DNA from 3 places in the Pantoea alhagi genome. Region 1 is predicted to be linked to each of the others. Evidence: predicted binding sites of a transcription regulator. Region 1 holds the regulator's gene; each other region holds the start of a gene.
The links. Region 1 encodes CRP, which controls carbon source genes, mostly activating them, when cyclic AMP is high. Its sites were predicted from a motif close to ATGTGANNNNNNTCACAT; they were not measured.
Positions count from the first base shown of each region.

Region 1 (5,748 bases):
CATTATGGCGTGCAGCCCGATATTCTGACCTCAGCGAAAGCGCTGGGCGGCGGCTTCCCCATTAGTGCGATGCTGACCACTAATGAGATCGCCTCGGCGATGACGCCTGGCGTACACGGTACCACCTATGGCGGTAATCCGCTGGCCTGCGCAGTAGCGGAAGCGGCGCTGGATGTGATTAATACTCCTTCGGTGCTGGATGGCATTGAGCAACGCCGTCAGCGCTTTATTGAGGCGCTGGAAGCCATCAACGCCAAACTGGATCTCTTCAGCGAGATCCGTGGCAAAGGGTTGCTGATCGGGGCGGAGCTTCAGCCGCAGCATAAGGGCAAAGCGCGCGATATTCTTAATGCCGCCGCTGCGGAAGGCCTGATGATTTTAACGGCGGGTACCGATGTTCTGCGCTTTGCGCCTTCGCTGGTGATCCCGCTGGCGGATATTGGTGATGGCATGGCGCGTCTGGCCAGGGCTGCCGAAAAAGTATTAAAACCCGCATGATTCAGGGCGCGCCCGATGTCAGGGCGCGCTTATCCTTTACGCAGGCGGCGTACCAGCCATTTACCGTGGTGCGGCCGCTGGCTCCATGCCAGAGATGAGATAGTATGCATCACTGAAAGGTGCTCAAGGATACGCTTTACATGACGCTCCATAATGGTCATCGGCCCTTCCTGGTTCTCTGCTTCTCCTTGCAGAATATTGGTATCCTGTCCCGGCCCGTCATATGCCAGCCGCTGCTGACAGCGCTGCAGTGCAATTTCACACGACTGCAGATAACTTTGCGCCAGCGCAGGCGTCAGCATGGTGTGCTCACGGGCCAGAATAGTCATTGCATTGATATGCTCAACGATAAACTGGCTGTGCGTGACCCAAAGTTTCATATCGTTCAGATAGCGGGTATTAAACGCTGGCTCCTGCATCGCCTGGCTCAGGGAGTTAAACAGCGCATTATGCGCCTGATTAACGCGTACCCGCTGCCAGGCAAGCTTCTGCGGTGATGCCTCGCTCCCCAGCAGCATCCGTAAAGCATCCTGATACGCTTCCAGTGCATCATGCGCATTCTGCCGCAGTAGCCCGCTTTGCCACTGCGGCCACAGCCAGACCATGCCGCCAAAAGCGATGCAGCATCCCATCAGCGTATCCATCAGACGCGGCAACAGGAAATGCGCGCCGTTTAACGACAGCAGCTGTAATGAATAAACGGCGGTCACGGTAAAACCGATGGTTGCCCAGCCGTAATATTTACGGATAAACAGATAGCTGACTAAGGTAATGATCAGCATGATTAACAGCACCAGCGATTCCGGTACCGCAAGACGCAGGGCTGCAGCGGCGATAATCAGCCCTGCCAGCGTGCCAAGCGCGCGGTGCTGGATACGCACACGCGTTGCGCTGTAGCCATTCTGACTGACGAACATGATGGTCATTAAGATCCACCAGGGTTTCGGTACGTTGAACGCCAGCGCCAGTACGCTGCCGAATACCAGCATCACCGCAAAGCGTGCCGCGGTACGCAGAGCGGAAGATTTAAATGACAGATAGCTGCGCAGCGCGGAAAGCAGCGGCAGCCGACGCTGGCGATCGGCCATAAGATCGCGACGATAAAGAGGGCGCTGGGTACGCAGCACGCGGGCGATGCGGCTGAAATGGTAATAACAGAAGTGGCCGACCGGATTCTCCGGATGCCGACGCGCAATTTTCTCCAGTCCCAGCAGCGGTTTTTCCATGGTGAAACGTGATGGCAGCCGGTGATAAAGCATGTCGTCCGCCAGCTCGCGCAGCCGTACGGCGATGGTTTGCGCGTTCCAGCGGATAACCGCTTCCGCATGGCTTCGCTCTACCAGCTTTTGCACCTCTTCCGGCTGATGCAGACTAACGGCAATATGCTCCTGCAGATCGAGTGCCACCTGAAAAGCACGCGTCAGGCGTCGATGGTTATGATCGCGGTTAGCGGCCAGCATATGCATTTGCTGATAACAGGTGTTAATCAGATCAACCACCTTTTGCTGGCGCGCCAGCAACGGGGGCAAGGCTTTTTCCGGATTAGTAAGCTGCGTCAGCAGGGTATATTTGGCTTCGCAGTAATCCGCCAGTTCGCGATAGAGCAGGCTGAGCGTCTCCCGCATCGGCTGCTCTTTCCACAGCCGGAACCAGAACCAGTTAAACAGCCCGTACCAGAATGTACCGCCGATATAGAGCAACGGCGGCCCCCAGATCGGCATATTGCCCACCAGGCCGAGCGTAAAAATAGCGGCAATTAAGGAAGCTGGCAGCAGACGTGCATGAAGCGGGCCGATTTCGCCGGTTACGCCCAGCACTAACGCCATGACAAACAGCGTCGCGGGCAGGGGCACCTGCTGTAGCGATAGCCACTGAAGAAGAAAACTGCTGAGTGCGAACAGCGAGCCGCCTGTGATCAGGCGTTTAAAGAAGCGGCGGTGTGGGGTATCGAGTCCGGCAATATTGCAGCAGGCGGGAACCAGCGAGAAGAGCAATCCTTTTTGCAAATCCCCCAGTAGCCAGCCAAAGGCCACCGGTAAACAGAGCACCAGCGTCTGACGCAGGGCATAGTTCACTTCGGGATGATAAATAATTCTCCGCCACATCGCTACATCACCAAAACAGACACGGCGTGATGCCAGGCACCACGCCGTGTCTTCAGAGTAGCTTAACGGGTGCCGTAAACGACAATTGTTTTACCGTGAGCGGAGATCAGGTTTTGATCTTCCAGCATTTTCAAAATACGGCCCACCGTCTCGCGTGAGCAGCCGACGATCTGGCCGATCTCCTGACGGGTAATCTTGATTTGCATCCCGTCCGGGTGCGTCATCGCATCCGGCTGTTTAGCAAGGTTGAGCAGCGTCTGTGCAATACGGCCGGTCACGTCAAGGAAAGCTAAATTGCCTACTTTCTCTGAAGTCACCTGCAGGCGACGAGCCATCTGGGAAGAGAGACGCATCAGAATGTCAGGATTAACCTGAATCAGCTGACGGAATTTTTTATACGAAATTTCAGCCACTTCACAGGCGGTTTTCGCGCGTACCCATGCACTGCGTTCCTGGCCTTCTTCAAACAGGCCAAGCTCGCCAATGAAATCACCCTGATTAAGATAGGAAAGAATCATCTCTTTGCCTTCTTCATCTTTGATCAGTACCGCAACCGCACCTTTTACGATGTAATAGAGCGTCTCGGCCTTTTCACCCTGATGAATCAATGTGCTTTTTGATGGATATTTGTGAATATGGCAATGTGACAGGAACCATTCGAGTGTAGGGTCTGTTTGCGGTTTGCCGAGAACCATTCGCTATTATCCTCTGTTGTAATCGTGCCCTAAATACAGGGGGCAGTTTTCCCTGTCAGGCGTTGAAATCTTCAAGCGTTTCCTGCTGGAAATTTATACGGGCAACTGCGAGGCCTCAAGGCGTGCCGTCGTCCCGTTTTCGTTTCATAGAACGAAAATATTACAGCTTTGTTTGTAGCACAGCTTTATCTTACTGTCTCCTGTTGTCTCGCTTCAGCTTGTGCTGAATCGGACAATTGCCGTTTAGCTGATGAACGCCCCGGCTGACAATTTGCTTACTTATCAGGGGCCGGGCAAGAGAGAGTGGCATGCCTCTTATTCGATTTTTTTGCCTTCTATCAGGCGTTTCACCAGCGGCAGCATAATCAGCTCCATCGCCAGTCCCATTTTTCCGCCCGGCACCACCAGCGTATTAATATGAGAAATAAAGGAGCCCTGCAGCATCGCAAGCAGGTAGGGGAAATCGATATCTTCCAGCCCGCGAAAATGAATCACCACAAAGCTTTCATCCAGCGAAGGAATAGCACGTGCGGCAAAAGGGTTTGAGGTATCTATGGTGGGTACGCGCTGGAAGTTAAGATGGGTACGTGAGAACTGTGGCGTAATGTAATTAATATAATCTTCCATTGAGCGCACCACGGAATCCATCACCGCTTCGCGGGAATGGCCGCGCTCGCTGGTATCGCGCACCAGCTTCTGGATCCACTCCAGATTCACGATGGGCACCACGCCAACCAGCAAATCCACTTTTTCTGCCACGTTATGCTGCTGCGTCACCACGCCGCCGTGCAGTCCTTCATAAAACAACACATCCGTTGGCTCCGGCAACGGCTGCCACGGCGTAAAGGTACCTGGCACCTGATTCCACGGCACCGCCTCATCATAGGTATGCAGGTATTTACGTGACTGGCCACGGCCATTTTCGCCATATTCAACAAAGGTTTGCTCAAGCAGGCCAAAGTCGTTGGCTTCTGGTCCGAAGTAACTGATATGACGCCCCAAATCGCGGGCTTTGCGGATCGCCATATCCATTTCCGGGCGCGTATAGCGATGGAAACTGTCACCCTCCAGTTCAGCGGCATGCAGATTAAGCTGCTGAAAAATCTTACGAAAGGCAAGGCTGGTGGTGGTGGTTCCCGCTCCGCTGGAGCCGGTCACCGCGATGATCGGATGTCTGGCTGACATAAATACTCTCTGGATTAAATCGGGCGATGAGCATTGTTATCACGTTTCGGTCAGAGGTGTCATCATCGGGCAGGCCCGCCAGACCACGTTAATGTGACGAGCCGCACAGAGCTGACCGCATCACTATCCTTCGCGAAACTGACCGCGCGGCATAATATTGACCGTTTCATGCAGTTCCGACCAGACCAGCACGGCTTCGCCGCTTTTCAGCTGACGTCGGACATCTTCCACCTTTTCCGACAGGGAGCGCTCCTGCTCGCCATAATCCGTGCCTTCGCGCAGTACAAAACCTTCAATCAGGTTATCCAGGGTTTCCGGGGAGAGATCTTGCCAGGGAATAATCACAGCTTAGTTATCCAGATAAGGTGATAGCCATTGAGGAATACGCTGCTCCAGCCACATTTGCGGGCGACGTAACGTGCCGCCGACAAAGCCGACATGGCCACCATATTCCGTTAGTTGATATTCAATGTTAGCAGGTAATCGCGCCATATCAGGGATCACCTCATCGGTCATAAAGGGATCGTCCTGCGCATGGATAATTAACAGCGGCTTACGTATGCCGGGCAGCAGCGGCATGGCGCTGGCCCGTCGGTAATAGTCACCGGCATCGGCAAAACCGTGGGCGCGGGCGGTGATGGCATCATCAAAGTCACGCAGGCGCTTTAACGCGTTAAGCTGCAACAGATCTACCGGCAGCGTGCCGGGCCAGGCCTGTAGTTTGCGGCGGGCGTTGAGCTTGAGCTGGCTTAACAGATAACGCTGATAGACGCGGGAAAATCCCTGCTCAAGTTTGGCGCTGCACGGTTCCAGCATTAGCGGCGCCGAAACCGTAACGGCGGCATCCAGCGGACAATCATCGCCCTGTTGGCCCAGCAAACAGGCCAGCATGTTTCCGCCCAGCGACACGCCGACAGCCACGGTCGGCGCATGGCCCAGAGTGGTTCGCAGCCAGCGTAAAAAGTAGCTGGCATCCCCGGTTTCGCCGGAGTGATAAATACGCCCCATGCGGTTAGGCACGCCGCTGCAGCCGCGAAAGTGCATCACCACGCCCAGCCAGCCGCGCTGTTGCCACACCTGCAGCAGGCCGTGCGCATAGGGGCTATGGAAGCTTCCTTCCAGTCCGTGAAACAACACCGCACGCGGTTTATGCCGCGCCTGCATAGGATCTTCGCTCCATGCAAGATCGATAAAATCGCCGTCCGGCAGATCCAGACGCTGCCAGTGAGGGCGTAAAGAGATCCGGCGGCGAAACAGACGCGGCA
Region 1 is NZ_CP019706.1:1,211,288-1,217,035, reverse strand. Features, by position in the region: gene argD (bifunctional acetylornithine/succinyldiaminopimelate transaminase) at 1-498, shown strand, start outside; gene B1H58_RS05775 (YccS/YhfK family putative transporter) at 528-2,603, opposite strand; gene crp (cAMP-activated global transcriptional regulator CRP) at 2,666-3,298, opposite strand; gene B1H58_RS05765 (phosphoribulokinase) at 3,614-4,483, opposite strand; gene B1H58_RS05760 (YheU family protein) at 4,607-4,828, opposite strand; gene B1H58_RS05755 (hydrolase) at 4,832-5,748, opposite strand, start outside.

Region 2 (5,748 bases), 790 kb from region 1:
TGTATCGTGACTTTCTCATAAATGCTGTTACCTTTCTAATCAATTAATGGATGAGAAAAGCTGCAATAATAAATGGATCTAATCCCCTGGAATATTAAAGCAGCGTTTTAAAGTGCGCGATTTGAATGGCAAGCAATAAGTTAAGTTATCCTGTAGAAATATCATCATGGGATTTCTCTTATTTTATCTTTGGCTTAAACCCATACCTTTCTCAGCACCCAGTTTTGTTATAAATTCACTTCCCGTCAGGTGAACGATTTTGACAATGCTGGCACTCCACTGGAAACTTGCGTAACGGTAAATTTGTGCCAGGGTAGCTTTCAAAAAAAATAATTTTTATGAAATCGTTTACACGAAATTGAAAAGACCATTTTCTACCAGATAGCCTATGAGAAAAATCTCATGAAAAGGCAAGTGACCGTTATTTAGATAACCGGTATTAAGATGTGGTTTTTAATCTTGTGTCGCCAGAGTTCACTGTGCGTAATTGTACGTTTAAAACACGGACGTCTTTTTCATATGTGAGAAGTGAGAAATACAAAGGATGCGTCGATGAAATACAGTGTGATGTCCAACGCCGCCTGGATGATATCTGAAAAATTTGTTTCCATATTTGGCGTAATTTTTGTCACGTCTTATGTAGCAAAATCTTTTGGACCCACGGTATTTGGTCAGATGTCTTTTTCAACATCGCTGTTCTCAGTGGTACAAACTATTGCAATTTTTGGCACTGAAACCCTTCTGTTCAAGCGCATCAGTAAAAGCGCACAGAAAGGGATGCGTCTGATGACCATCGCCAAAAAGCTGCGTTTGGCTTTACTGTTGCTGCTTTCCTTGCCGCTTTTGGTTTGGATGTACTACCACATGCGCGAGAACTATCTCGCCTTTGCGTTGGCTTCGTTTGTAGCAGCGCTGTTTGTTACGCAGGACACCTTTAGCGTTTTTAACAATGCCCAACTGGCGTCGCGCTTTAATACGATTGCCAATACTGTGGGCATGTTGCTGGGCTTTGCTATTAGCTTTAGCGTTGCCTGGCTGAAGTTAAGCCCGCTGTGGTTGACGTTGTCGATTGTCGCCGTCACGCTGGTACCATACATGATTAAACGGTATAGCTTTTATCAGCGTTACAGCGATGAAGAACCGCCGCGAGGTAAAAGCGGCAGTTATCTGCGTTACTTAATATATGCCGGACTGCCTTTAGCGATTTCGAGCATATTTATTTCAATTCAGATAAAAATGGCGCAATTCTTCCTGGTCAGCGTAGGGACGGCAAGGGATGTTGGGTTATTTAACGCAGCGAATATCATTTCTGCATCATGGATATTTATTCCTGCGGCAATTATTACCTCAAGCTTTACTGAAATATTCAGAGAGCAGTCAGAAAAAGCTTTAAAGCTGACTGCACGGTTGAATGGCTATGTCATGGTTATTTCACTATTGATGCTGCTTATCGTATCCCTTTACGGTGAGAAGATCATTATTACCCTGTATGGGGAAGATTACACACAATCAGGAAGTATCGTTACGTTGTTGTCATTAGCAACTTGCTTTTCGTCAATGGGGACGGTCGCATATCGTTATATGGTCAAAGAAGGAGGTTTTAATTATCTGTTGAAGAAAATTCTCTGTCTGATGTTAATCAGCATACCGCTGGCATGGTTATTAATAACCTGCTTTGGTTTGGTTGGCGCAGCCTGGAGCGTTTTAATCACAGAAATTCTGTCCCTGACCGTAATGAATTACTTCTTTAAGCATGGCGTCATTCGCAAGATCCACGTTTCCTCACTCAACTACAAAACTTACAAATGAGGTTAAAATGTCTAAGTTTAAAGATGAATTAAGAAGAAGCGTTCTTTATTTTGTTAAGAAAATGCCGTGGGCATATCAGGACCGCATTCACTATTTTCGTAAATTTAAAAGACTACCCAACATCCGTGAACCCAAGCTGTTTAATGAGAAGGTTCTGTATCGTAAGTTTGTCAACGGCGACTATGCCCGTTACGGCAAGCTTTCCGATAAGTTCACGGTACGCGATTATATTGCTGAAGCGATTGGCGAAGAGTATCTGATCCCACTGGTGCATGAGACCAGCGATCCGACGACGCTGCTGAGTTTGCCTGGCCTGAAGAACACGGTGGTTAAGCCTAACCACGGCTCTAACATGGTAGAAATTTTGTTAGAAGAGCCTGACAGCCTGCAAAAGCAGCTGATCATTAATCGTTGCCAGGAATGGCTGCGTAAAGACTTTTCTGAAGAAGCGCGTGAAATTCATTACCGTTATATTAAACCGCGCATTCTGGTTGAGCAGTATATCGGCGATGGGAAAAGTGCGCCGATCGATTATAAGTTCCACATGTTCAATAAAAAGGACGGTAATTTTGAATATGTGCTGCAGGTGATCTACAACCGCGGCAATCCGGCGTTGTCGATGAACTTTTACGTTAACAACCTAAAAGAAGCCTGGTACAAAATTCGCGATACCGGACTTGACCTTAATGGAGTGATGCCGAAGCTGGAGCACGCATTAGCGTTAAGTAAAACCCTGGCGAAAGATTTCGATTATGTTCGTGTGGACTGGTATATCCATGAAGAGCAGGTGTGGTTTGGTGAATTAACCTTTACGCCAGGTGCAGGATTGGTTACCGGCCTCGACCGTGGACTGAATCGGATGATGGGTGAAATGTGGTTGCAGGATCATATCACGCAGCCAACGCCTGGCGCTTCGCCGGATGTGACCGACGTAACGCTGCCGGCGATACTAAAAAAAGTATAGCGGTATTCGGCTGGGTGAATAATAAAAAAGCGAGCCAGCCAGCTCGCTTTTTTATCAGGCAATTAATCAGGGCATCGGCCATGCAGGTGGCGTCTGGCTCATGATATTAATAAATGCCTCTTTGGTGATGTTCAGGAAATTATTGAAATTTTCCATACTGAACGTCATCCCCAGTAGACCGGCAACAAACCAGCAGGTCAGGCCCACGCCAATGCCGCTAAAAACAAAGGCCATTACCGGATGGCTTGTCTGACGACATTTTGTTTTAAAAGTGCTGGCGAAAAACATCAGTACGGCGCTCAGCAATTCCCAACGCATTACAACAAGGCTGGCGGTAAGCGTAGCCATAATATGCAACCCCTGTGTCTTATCAACCCTGACGTCTGGAAGGAAAAGACGGCGATAAAGATGTCAGGAAGTCTTTATCGGTCATGAATGTAAAGCAATAAAGTGTGACTTGAGTCACATTATATCATTAGTTTTTAAAATTTGAACAAAATTTACACCGGCAAAAACGGCTGTTAGCCGTTTAAAAATTAATCGCAGACCAGCATAAGCGGCACCCAGGATGAGTCCTAATCAGACACATTATTAACGGGCATAAAGAATATAAATAATTGTTTTATCGGCGAATTAAAGACAGCACACCTGCTTTGAGATGAATCTGACCGTCCGCCTTATTGTACCGGGCATGGCATTCAGTCAGTCTTTTTCGAAAATGCGGATGCTTCCGCTTCGCCCTTTTTATGCACGTCGCTAGTGCTGCGTCTGCCCTTATTATTCAGGACCTATTTATGACCAGGTTGCTTTCTGCTGCTGACATCGGTCTCAGGCATCGCCCGCAGCCCAGCTCATCGTTTCCCTGCCTCTGTTACGGAGGACGATGTGATTAAATCTCACCCTCACTTTTCTGAGGCCGTTCCGGCGATCGCGCGTCCGACACTGCGCAAATCGTTGCAGCGTATTCATTTGATTATTATCGTTGTTTCCATGACGATTTCCTGTATCTCTTTATCCACGCTTTCCCTTATTGCGTTACGTAACTATGCGGAAAATAACCTGGAGCTATTGGCCTCAACGTTAAGCTATACGGTGCAGTCGGCAGTAATAAAAGGCGACGGAGAGATTATCCGCGAAGCGCTGGCGGAAATTGGCGGGCGTGGCTGTCTGGCCGACGGGCGGGTGTATGACGGACAGGGGCGGTTATTAGCCAGCTGGCATGAAGCTTCGCATCAGAACAAAAACAGCCTGGAACGCCTGATTGCGCGCTGGTTTTTTCCGCAGCCGATGAGTATACCGGTGATGCATGGTGAGAAAGAGATTGGACAGATCTGGCTTATCGGTAACGCCAGCCAGGTTATCCAGTATATCTATAAAACGCTCGCCTGGCTGGCTGCCAGCCTGCTGACCACGGCGACGCTGGCTTCACTGCTGTCGCGGCGGATGCATGCCGGGATTATACAGGCGCTGCAAAGTATTACTCTGGTAACCCAGGATGTACGGCAGCGTCGCGCTTTTGGTCGCCGGGTTCCTGCCGCTGAAATCGCTGAGCTACAGGCGCTCAGTCATGATTTTAACTGCCTGCTGGCGGAGCTGGACGAATGGCAAAGCCATATGAAGCGTGAACATGACTATCTGACGCATCAGGCCAGTCATGACAGCCTGACCGGCTTAATGAATCGTATCGCATTTGAACGGGCCCTGACTCAGGCTTTTGCCGATAACGCGCAGCGACAAAGGCTGGCAGTGCTGTTTATTGATGGCGATCGCTTTAAGCAGATCAATGATACATGGGGACATGCGGCAGGCGATGCCATTATTACCGCCACCGCACAGCGGCTGCGCGCGCAGGTAAGAAAAACGGATATCGTGGCGCGCCTCGGCGGCGATGAATTTGCGGTTCTGCTGCGTAATATCACTGAGCCGGAGGAGATAGCCACGGTAGTTGAGCATCTGATGATCAGCATGGAAAGTCCGCTGCTTTTGCCGGACGGCGAGCCAATTATCTGGTCGGTGAGCATTGGCGCAGCGATGGGGAAAAATGCGCGATCCACAGAAGGATTACTGGCTCAGGCAGATGCCGCTATGTATCACATCAAATCGCTGGGCGGCGGATGGTACTTATCGCCGCTGCTACAAAGCCATCCACGGGCTGAAATAGCCTGAAAGCGGCCCGGCAAACGCGCCGGGCTTACGCTTTTAACCGCTGACCGGGCAGCAGATGCCGGTGGTACGCTGGGCATAACTGCCGCTAACATCGTTACGAGCATAATTAACGGAACGCTGACGCAGCGCGCTTTGACGACGCATGCTGTGGCGATAGGCCGTGGGCGTTTGCGAAAACTGACGACGGAATACGCGCGAAAAAGTTTGCTGCGAGTCAAAACCATACTGCATCGCAATATCAAATACCGGACGCTGCGTCAGAGTGAGAGCTTCCGCCGCCAGCGTCAGCCGACGCTCGCGAATATAGCTGCCCAACGTCTGTTTCGTTACGGTACGGAACATACGTTGCAGGTGCCATTTTGAGTAGCCTGCTTTGGCGGCGACTTCATCGATGGACAAGTTTTTATCTAAGTTCTGATCAATCCAGTCAGTCAGAGAATGAATAATGTCGTTATGCATCATGACTACGTCCTTCTGATGAGATTTTAAGCGTTGCGGGTTAATGGGGTGGGAGTATAATTCCTCAAGTTAACTTGAGGTAAAGCGCAAAATGAAAAAAAACAGTTCTCCCAAACCGGTGCTGACGCCAGGCGAAGTGGCGAAACGTAGTGGGGTAGCGGTTTCCGCGCTGCATTTTTATGAGGCGAAAGGGCTGATTGCCAGCACGCGCAATGGTGGAAATCAGCGGCGCTACAGCCGCGATGTGCTGCGTCGCGTGGCAATCATTAAAATTGCCCAGCGCATCGGCATCCCTCTGGCAACGGTCAGCGAAAGCCTGGCGCATATGCCGGTCGAAAAGCGTATTTCTC
Region 2 is NZ_CP019706.1:1,997,252-2,002,999, forward strand. Features, by position in the region: gene B1H58_RS09365 (transposase) at 1-19, opposite strand, end outside; gene B1H58_RS09370 (oligosaccharide flippase family protein) at 553-1,809, shown strand; gene B1H58_RS09375 (ATP-grasp fold amidoligase family protein) at 1,817-2,773, shown strand; gene B1H58_RS09380 (YjcB family protein) at 2,840-3,121, opposite strand; gene dgcN (diguanylate cyclase DgcN/YfiN) at 3,659-4,939, shown strand; gene soxS (superoxide response transcriptional regulator SoxS) at 4,973-5,401, opposite strand; gene soxR (redox-sensitive transcriptional activator SoxR) at 5,490-5,748, shown strand, end outside.
Region 2: B1H58_RS09380 (YjcB family protein) is a predicted target of CRP. The motif match lies at 3,224-3,241, and genes of this name have one in related genera.

Region 3 (5,748 bases), 1.6 Mb from region 1:
ATCAGATCGCGCTGACTAAAGCCGCGATAGTCGGTGCTGCCGGTAATCAGCGCCATCTGACGCTGGCGTTCGGCGGCGCTAATTTGGCGTCGCCGGACCTTTTTACTCAGCAACTCCCAGCTATATTTCATCGCATGGTTAATTCCTTCCACGCTGACATCTTTAATACGCACCGGCAGTTTCGCTTTGGTTGCGGTAACGGCGGCGATGCCGCCGCCCATCAATCCACCGCCCAGTACGCCAATACTGCGTAACGTGGCGGATTCAGCGTCATACTCTTTTTTCAGCGCGGTGTTGGCAAAAAACAGCTGGCGCAACGCGGCGGCCTGCGCGGTCATGGTGAGTTCGCCAAAGGCAAGCGCTTCTGTTTCATGACCGGCCCGCATCCCCTGCTCCAGCCCGGTTTTTACCGCCTCCAGGATACGTCGCGTAGCCGGATAGTTGCCGTGTGTTTTCGCCTCGCTCTGGCGTGCCGCCAGTTGAAACAGAATGGCGCGCCCCGCCGGTCCGTTCAGCAGACGCTCACGCAATGGCAACTGACGATGCGCGCTTTTGCCTTTCAGCACCAGCTTAACCGCCGTTTCCAGCAGAATGCTGTGCGGTACCGCCTCATCAACCAGTCCCAGCTTCAGCGCCTGCTTTGCCCGCAGGGTTTTACCGGTAAGAATCAAATTCAACGCCTGGGATGCGCCAATCAAACGCGGCAGGCGTTGTGTGCCGCCGCTGCCGGGCAGCAGGCCCAGCTGTACTTCCGGTAATCCAAGCCGGGTTTTATCATCCAGCGTACAAACGCGCCGATCGCACGCCAGCGCCAGTTCCAGCCCGCCGCCAAGGCAGGCACCGTGGATCGCGGCCACTACCGGCACCGGCAGCGCGGCAATCTCTGACATCACACGCTGCCCCTGCTCGGCCAGTTTGCGCGCCTCATCGGCACTGTGGCACCGATCGATCATGCTGATATCCGCGCCGGCAATAAAGGAATCCGGCTTGCCGGAAATGAACACCAGTCCGGCCAGCGTCGGGTTTTGCCGCGCCTGAGTTATCATCGCCCGAATTTGTTCAATAAATGCCGCCTTCAGGGTATTCATTTTTTCATCGGGGACATCAATAACGATGATGCCGACATTGTCGCTGCGCATGCTCAGATGAAATGCGGATTGCTGTTCCATGACCTTATTCAACCTCCAGTACCATTGCCGCACCCAGCCCACCCGCCGCACAGGCGGTAACCAGACCAAGACCGCCACCGCGCCGGCGCAGTTCGTTCAGCGTTTGCGTAATCATGCGCGCGCCGGTTGCGGCAAAAGGATGTCCATAGGCGATAGAGCCACCGAGAACGTTAAACTTCTCCTGGTCCACGTCCCCCAGCGCCTGGGGACGATTAAGCACCTCGCGGGCAAAACGCTCGTCGCGAAATACTTTCAGATTAGCCAGCGTTTGCGCGGCGAATGCCTCATGCATATCAATCAGCGTAAGATCGCTTAGCGTTACGCCCGCACGATCCAGTGCCAGCGGCGAGGCATATGACGGCCCCAGCAGCATATCCTGCCAGACATCGGTAGCGGTAAAGGCGTAGCTACGCAGGTAGCCCAGCGGCGTAATCCCCAGTTCGCGCGCGCGCGATTCGGTCATCAGGATAACCGCAGCGGCGCCGTCGGTAAGCGGTGTGCTGTTGGCCGCCGTCACGCTGCCATGTTGACGGTCAAAGGCGGGACGCAGCCGAGCATAATCCTCAACGGCGCTGTTTTCACGTACATTATTATCCTGCTGAAGCGCTGCGCGCCATGGCGGCACCCAGGTTGTCATCACTTCATCCGTTAACTTACCTTCCCGCCAGGCCTGCGCTGCGCGCTGATGGGAACGGTGCGCCAGCGCATCCTGCTGCTCGCGGCTGATACCATGCGTTTTCGCCATCTGTTCAGCGGTATCGCCCATGCGTAGTCCGGTAGAATACTCCGCTACCGCAGGCGGCACCGGCAAGAGGTCTCGCGGACGCAGCTGGCTAAACAGCCTGAGTTTTTTACTCAGGGTACGGGCTTTAGTGAGGTCGACCAGCGTTCTGCCCAGTTTTTTACTGACGCCAATCGGTAAAACAGATGAGGAATCGGCTCCGCCGGCGATACCGGCGCTGACGCTACCGGCCAGCAGGCTTTCCGCCAGATTAGCCACCGCCTGAAAACTAGTGGCGCAGGCGCGGCTGACGCTGTAGGCATCGGTTTGAACGTTGAGACCGCTGCTTAATACAATTTCGCGCGCAATATTGGGCGCTTCAGGCATCTGAATGACCTGTCCGAAAACCAGCTGTTCAATGATCTCCGCCGGGATTTCGCTCCGGGCCATCAGTTCGCTGACCACCATCCTTCCCAGCTCGACCGCCGGAATGCCGTGCAGCGCTGTCGCCTGACGGGCAAAGGGGGTACGAAGTCCGTGGGTAATGGCGATGCGATCGCCCTGACGCGTCAGCAAAGGAAGCGCTCTGCTCATTATTCTCACCTGTTAACCGCGACCGCAGCATCATTGCCAAAGAGGTCAGACCTGCACAGTGTAAACAGTTTGTTTAAGCGTGCCAGCGGCGCGGCGAGAAAATGAGAGCAGCAACACAGTTGCCGAAAAGATGAAACCGGCACGAGCTCCGGCATTGCAGGCAAGGAAAATCGGCGCCGTTTCCTGCGCCGACAGGCAGGACTTAGCGCAGGCCGAGCTGGAAGATGAGGGTTTCCGCCTGGCAGCTAAAGGTAAAATCCACATCCAGACGCACGCCGTCAGGCTGCTCAGTGAAGATCGGGGTGATAATACAAGGTTCAGATTCAACGCCGCGCGCTTTTTCCGTGAGTGAGGCCAGCATCGCTTCTGCCTGCTGACGGTTCTCAAACAGGCGTGACCATGAGGCGGTACAATCGCTGTTATCCATTACGGTGCCGACATCAACGCAGCAGCAGGCTGCTGTTTCGTTAGCGCTACATTTATTTAAAGCATCACTCATCGCTCTCTCCTGGCATGCTTTTTATACAGTCAATTTTAACTGCCGGTTATTTTACCCCCGCCTTTTTATCTGCACTAACTTGTGTGAACGCAATCACGAATAATATTGATCTGACGCAGGATTAAGCGCGCTTCGATTCAGGAAAGCGCCTTTTTTTGTTAAGGAGATCTTATTTTATCGATCACATTTGAAATATTTAAAGAACAAGATTGCAACATAGACACAGGTCAGACCTATACTGTGCGCACTGGTCTGATTTGTCCGTTGTATTTCAGCCCCTAAAATCCCCGGCTCCTTGTTACTTGATGTAACAGATTTTATAAAAATCACATAATGAGGTTGTGGTCATGAACCATAAAAACCTGTGTGCAAAGTCAGCTTTAGCAGTAGCAGTCGCAATCGCTTCCTCAAATCTTTATGCAGCGGGCTTTCAACTCAATGAATTTTCCTCAATCGGTTTGGGTCGATCTTATTCAGGCGAAGGGGCAATGGGCGACACGGCAGCCTCTGCCAGCCGTAACCCAGCGACGATGACATTAATGGATCGCCCAATGTTTTCTGTTGGCGCGGTATTTATCGATCCCGATGTCAATATTGATGGCGATAGCGGCGCGGGTAATAGCCTGCGTGCGAATAATATTGCCCCAACGCAATGGGTACCGAATATTCATTATGTGCAACCCATTAATGACCAGTGGTGGGTGGGCGCTTCCGCAACCACAAATTACGGTCTGGCTACCGAGTTTAATAATGATTATGCGGGCGGCGCATTCGGCGGTAAAACCGATTTGCTGACCACTAACCTTAATCTCAGCACCGCATGGCGCATGGATGAGCACTTCAGCTTCGGCGTGGGATTCAATGCGGTTTATGCGCGGGCGAAAATCGAACGCTATATGGGCGAACTTGGCGGCCTGCTGCCAGCTGTAGGTTTGCCAGCGGTCGCGGCGGATACGCAAATTGCGCACCTGAAAGGCGATGAATGGGGCTATGGCTGGAACGCCGGTATTTTATATGAAGTGGATGATGATAACCGCTTCGGCCTGACCTACCGTTCCGAAGTAAAAATCGATTTTAACGGCGATTACAAAAGCGCCATTCCTTCGCAGTTAAACCCGATTATCGGTGGAGCAGGACTGGATCTGCCTTACGGCACCAGCGGCAGTACTATTCCGGGCGCGCTGACCCTGAACCTGCCGGAAATGTGGGAAGTCTCAGGCTATCATAAAGTTGCTCCGCAGTGGGCGGTGCACTATAGCCTGGCCTACACCAGCTGGAGTCAGTTCCAGGAGCTGAGGGCTACCGGCAGCAACGGTCAGCAGCTTTTCTATAAAGATGAAAGCTATCGTGATGCTTACCGTATTGCGCTCGGTACCACCTGGTTCTATGACGAACACTGGACGTTCCGCACCGGTATCGCCTTTGATGACAGCCCGGTTCCGGCCGATAAGCGTTCTATCTCGATTCCGGATCAGGATCGCCTGTGGCTGAGCGCTGGCGCCTCATACGCCTTTAATGAGAACGCGTCGGTGGATGTGGGCGTTTCTTATATGCACGGACAGAAAGTCACCGTGCGTGAAGGCATCGATCCAGTGGCGACCGCACGCAACGGTACTACCACGCCTTACGAATTTAGCTCAGAAGGTAAGGCATGGCTGTACGGTGCCAGCTTTAACTATCGCTTCTGATAAGCGGGCGGATTTGATAAAGGTAAAAAGGCGGGAGATCTCCCGCCTTTTTAATGGCATTACGGGTGCATGCGCAGGGCGTTCGGTCCGCGCCTCGCGCCTGGTGCAATAAAAAGCGGGAATTCCCCGCTTTTTTATCTTTACTCGGCGTCGATCTCATCCAGATCGCCCTGAATCGCCTGCGCGTTAGGGTTCTCCTGCGGCTTCAGCTTGCCACCGTGGGCAAGGAAGTCGTGACGCTGGAAGTAAGCGTTACGCACGAAAGCGTAAGGATCGCTGGTATTACGCAAAATCGCATCGGAATCCAGCAGCTGTGCCCGCGTTTCTACCCCTTCCAGCACCCATTTTCCGGCAGACATTGGCCAGCTCAGCCAGCCAAGCACCGGATAGAGCGTATCAAGATAGTCACCGCCATCTTCACGCGGCGTAAAACTGCCGTAGCCAGGCAGCACCACATATGGCCCGTAGCCGACGCCCCAGGTCCCCAGCGTACCGCCAAAGCGCGGCGGCTCTTCACGCGCCAGCTTATCGTTCGCCATGCCGGCAACATCGATAAAGCCACCCAGACCCAGCACGGTATTCAGGAAGAAGCGGTTAAAGTGCACCATACCGCGATAGGGATCGCCACGCAGGAATGAGTTCACCATTGCCGCCGGCTCACTCAGGTTGCCAAGGAAATTACTGACGCCGGTACGCGCCGGAACCGGCACATAGTCACGCCAGGCGACCGCTACCGGGCGCAGCACATAAGGATCCAGCACGTTGTAGTTGAAATCAAACATCGTGCGGTTAAAACCTTCCAGCGGATCGGAACGCCCCTGCGGTTCGTCGTTATGCTGTGAACTGGCGCAGCCTGCTAACAAAATGCCGGCCAGCGCCAACCCCGTCAGGCGGAAGTTCATAATTTTCTCCCTGTATAATTAAATGCTTACCGCTTCAGGGCTGCTGCTGATTAATCTCAACAGCAAGATGCTGATGACCATCAAAAGGTGTTAACGCACTCTCGCCGAACCAGTCGCCTGGCCGGGGAGTTGCGCTGCCGTCACGCGCAATACGCACGCGAACTTTCACCTGATG
Region 3 is NZ_CP019706.1:2,835,153-2,840,900, reverse strand. Features, by position in the region: gene fadJ (fatty acid oxidation complex subunit alpha FadJ) at 1-1,169, opposite strand, end outside; gene fadI (acetyl-CoA C-acyltransferase FadI) at 1,174-2,484, opposite strand; gene B1H58_RS13275 (YfcZ/YiiS family protein) at 2,687-2,983, opposite strand; gene fadL (long-chain fatty acid transporter FadL) at 3,331-4,671, shown strand; gene mlaA (phospholipid-binding lipoprotein MlaA) at 4,812-5,573, opposite strand; gene ccmI (c-type cytochrome biogenesis protein CcmI) at 5,608-5,748, opposite strand, start outside.
Region 3: fadL (long-chain fatty acid transporter FadL) is a predicted target of CRP. The motif match lies at 3,298-3,315, and genes of this name have one in related genera.